Regions from separate parts of the Peribacillus sp. NPDC094092 genome, predicted to be linked through region 2. Evidence: riboswitches for the same ligand, from Rfam matches in the RefSeq annotation. Region 2 holds a riboswitch; the other holds the start of a gene.

The links. Region 2 has a riboswitch for glycine ahead of ACQKNS_RS11930 (amidohydrolase). Riboswitches for the same ligand answer to the same signal wherever they lie in the genome.
Region 1: it holds a riboswitch for glycine, as region 2 does, so the genes downstream of both, ACQKNS_RS21345 (amino acid permease) here and ACQKNS_RS11930 (amidohydrolase) in region 2, are expected to answer to the same signal.

Annotation. Positions count from the first base shown of each region.
Region 1 is NZ_JBNNUC010000005.1:142,660-144,869, forward strand. It holds gene ACQKNS_RS21340 (amino acid permease) at 1-116, opposite strand, end outside; glycine riboswitch at 610-688, shown strand; gene ACQKNS_RS21345 (amino acid permease) at 897-2,210, shown strand, end outside.
Region 2 is NZ_JBNNUC010000002.1:600,757-602,966, reverse strand. It holds gene ACQKNS_RS11930 (amidohydrolase) at 49-1,236, opposite strand; glycine riboswitch at 1,461-1,564, opposite strand; gene ACQKNS_RS11925 (DUF1444 domain-containing protein) at 1,721-2,210, opposite strand, start outside.

The DNA.
Region 1 (2,210 bases), on a different contig from region 2:
GTCCATTTGATAGTGCTTGCAGAACCCATGAATAACCCGACCCCTATGGTTCCGCCCAAAGCTATCATTTGAATATGTCTTGATTCCAGCCCTCTCTTTAATTCCTTGTTCGACATGATTAACTCCCCCAGATGCAATATCGGTAATGCTTTTCCATCCTTGCCACGAACACTCTCTTTTCATTAGGAATGCTATATCGTAATTAATATTACATAACACTTTAATTATGTTTTCTTATCTTATAATAGTAAATATTCTGTAAAAATACAATTGTATTTTTGAAAAAAACAGTTACCAATAATATCTTGTCGATTTTTCTAATCTAAGAATATCATTTTAAAAAAATGATATTCAGTATTTTATAATAGTGATCGTTCAAAAAGAGAACTTCTTCTTAAACCTTACGTTAAATACAGACCACAATTAAACGGCGGATAATGCCTGTTTTATTTCAAAAAAAATTGTTGACCTACGAAAAAATAGATGATAGAATTCCAATATTATTTTATAAGCATAATGAATGATCCAACAGTGGGAGATTATCACTGACAGACATTCCTTACAACCGCATACAAGCAAGCGATGAATGCTATGGATGACACTATAGCAGGAGCAGCTTCTGGAGAGACTGTACAAGATGCAGCGCCGAAGGATTCACAATCTCAGGCAAAAGGACAGAAGAGTAACGAATGATAGAATTGTTATTCTGAACCTTTTAAGAGATTGGTAGTATCCAATCTCTTTTTTTATTGTCCATTTTATGATTGGACTTTAAAACTACACTCTTGAAAACCAATGGAATAGGCAAGCAGGGCAAAAAATCACGTCCCTAACTCCAAGACCATGCCGGTTGAAATCATTCACTAACAAGACTATAAAAGACGGGGGCGTAAGAATTGGCTAAACAGGAATTAAAAAGAGATTTAAAAAATCGACATGTACAACTGATTGCAATAGGAGGAACCATTGGCACCGGTTTGTTTTTAGGATCCGGAAAAGCCATTCAATTGGCTGGACCTTCCATTATCTTCTCCTATCTGATAATAGGGATTGCCCTGTTTTTTGTGATGAGGGCGCTGGGCGAATTGCTATTATCCAATGCAGGTTATGCATCGTTCACTGAATTTGCAACCGAATATGTCGGTCCATGGGCTGGATTCGTGACAGGTTGGACATATTGGTTCTGTTGGATCATGACAGCAATGGCCGATATCATAGCTGTCGGTGTCTATATGCAATATTGGTTCGATATTCCTCAATGGATTCCGGCTCTAGTATGCCTAGTCATCCTATTAGGATTGAACCTATTGACCGTTAAGTTATTTGGCGAATTGGAATTCTGGTTTGCCATCATTAAAGTAATCACGATCATTGTCTTGATCATCGTAGGAATCATTCTTTTGATAATCGGCTTCAATACCAATACTGGTACGGTTTCCGTTACGAACCTATGGAATCATGGGGGCATGTTCCCCAATGGCATGTCCGGATTCCTATTATCTTTACAGTTGGTCGTCTTCTCATTTGTCGGCGTCGAATTGGTCGGGGTTTCCGCAGCGGAAACGGCGAACCCGAGAAAGAACATTCCATCTGCCATCAATAAAATCCCTGTCCGGATTTTACTTTTCTATGTTGGTGCCCTATTCGTCATTCTCTGTGTCAACCCATGGACACAACTTGATGCCACGAGCAGCCCATTTGTAGAGGTCTTTGCGTTAATCGGCATTCCTGTCGCTGCAGGAATCATCAACTTCGTCGTTTTGACATCCGCTGCTTCTGCATGCAACAGCGGTTTATTTTCAACAAGCCGAATACTCTATACGTTAAGCAGGAATGGCGAAGCTCCTGCTAAACTGGAAAAATTAAACAAGCAGGCTGTTCCAAGCAATGCCTTATTAACATCCACAATCGTTGTATCGATAGGGGCATTATTGAGCAAGCTGATACCGGAACAGGCATTTACCGTCGTGACGACCATCAGTGCCATCTGTTTCATTTGGGTATGGAGCATTATCTTGATTTCCCATATCAAATATTTGAAAACTAGGCCTGACCTAAGGGACGAATCGACTTTCAAGGCTCCTTTTACACCTTTTATCAATTACGCCATTTTAGGATTATTCCTATTCATCCTTATAGTCATGCTATTCGCCGAAGCTACACGACTATCACTGCTTTTGACCCCGATCTGGTTCATACTCTTGGTGATA
Region 2 (2,210 bases):
GTGTTTTGTGGGTTTCTGCGTTTTTTTTGCAAACAAAGACCAAAGGGACTATTTCCATTCATAAAAACTGCATACAACCTGCGCCACTGATTTGGAAGCGATTAATAGGGCCTCTTCATCAATGTCGAATTTAGGATGGTGATTGAAATAGGCCTTCTCCACCCCTTTCGGTTTACAGCCAATGTAAAAGAAGCAGCCAGGAATCTTTTCTGCATAATACGAAAAATCTTCCGAACCTGAGAAAACCGGAAATTCCACAACATCCTTAATATCTTTGTCATCCATGCTTTCGAGGCTGTTTTTCACGAATCCAGTCAGTTCAGGGTCATTATATAACGGAGGATAATCGGGCACATATGAAAGCTCGCACTGAACATCAAATTCCATTTCTATCCCTTTAACGATCCGGTGGATTTCCTTATCGATCAGCTGTTGGGTCTCTGCCGTCATATAACGGACATCCCCTTCAATTTCTATACGATCTTTAATGACATTAAAGCTTCCCTTTCCATCGAAGGAGCCGATTGTGACTACACCCATATCAAAAGGGTTCAAGCGACGGCTGATTACGGTTTGTACGGCTGTCACGAAATGGGCGCCTGCCACAATGGTATCATTAGCCATATGCGGGGAGGAACCATGGCCGCCCACACCCTTTATAGCTAATTTGAAATAGGTCCGCCCAGCCATCGAGTAGCCGCCGCGATACCCGACGACCCCTGCTGGATGTGAAGGGAATAAATGGATTCCGAAGACAGCGTCCAGTTCATCCAAAACCCCTGATTCCATGATGCTTTTTGCTCCGCCAGGGGGTGTTTCTTCTGAATGTTGATGAATTATTTTGATCGTACCTGGCAGGGAATCTTTCAGCTCAATGATGCAGTCTGCCAGTACCAATAAATAAGCGGTATGCCCATCGTGTCCGCAGGCATGCATGACACCTTCATTTTTTGAACGGAACGGAACCTCCGTTTCTTCTGTAATCGGCAGTGCATCGAAATCGGCACGGAGACCTATCGTTTTCCCTGGTTTTCCGCCTTCGATCGTCACGATGATCCCTAATCCATTTCCTACATTCGTTTGAATCGATACATCTTTCCCCTTATAAAAATCAAGGATATATTTTGCCGTTTTCTCTTCTTTGAAGGATAGCTCCGGATTCTCGTGTAAATGGCGGCGGATTTGAACCATTTCCCCTTTACGGGCTTCCAGCATGTTCATTAATTTGCTTTTCACATTCACGATTATTCTCCCCCATTATTTCAAGTTGATTGGCATATTAGTTAGTTCCATGTACGCTGCAAACCTTCTGTATGCAAAAAGCCAAATGAAAAAGGACAGAGCAGGGTTGCGCAAACTTACCGCTCCCTTCTCTGTCCTTTCACCTGAGAATTCAACTCCATTTTGATCATGGAGATTTCCCCGTTGGCGGCCCACTTCCTGCGCGCTCTCCAGAGTTGCGTCCAGCTGCGGTTCCATTTACCTGAGAGATTTGCTCCAAGGGATATTTTTGGAACTTGCTCCTTCGGTGGCTCAATGCTTTGCACTCTCCCACAACGTTCATCCGCTTGTTCTATTGTTTTATTCCATATTTTCAAAATATTACAATTACATTATCGCCGATAAAAAAATAAATATCAACTCCAAGAATCATAAACTCTATTAAACTTTAAAAGGACCGGTATCAGATGCTGACACGGTCCTTTTGTGATTCCATATATTATTGTTCGCGCTTTTTGTTTTTACCCATAATGAAGATGGGCTCCAACTCATTTTCTTCGTAAAGAAATGATAGAGCCGTTATCGGAACATGACCGCTGGCAAAGAAGCTCATCGCCATTTGCGCAAGTATATCATAGCCCGTATCATTCTTCACATCGGCAATGATGATGACATCCTGATGGGGAATGGCCACAGCCATGGTTCCCTCGATCTTAGCCTTGATTTCCCGTAGCCATGATTCATTCAGGATCCTGCTGGCATCATATCCATCATTCGTGTTCAAAAAATAAAATGCATTACCCGCAACGATATCCGACTTCATTTCAGTGGAGAGGGAACGGGCATTAAAAAGGGCAATTTCACGGATCTTGTCACCCTGCCAATTTTCCCGTTGAATCATCTTTTCGTCTATAAGACGGTAGGTTTTACCTAAATCAAGGGCATAAAAAATCCGGGTTTCAGCCGTATGCTCATCGAATAAAAATGGA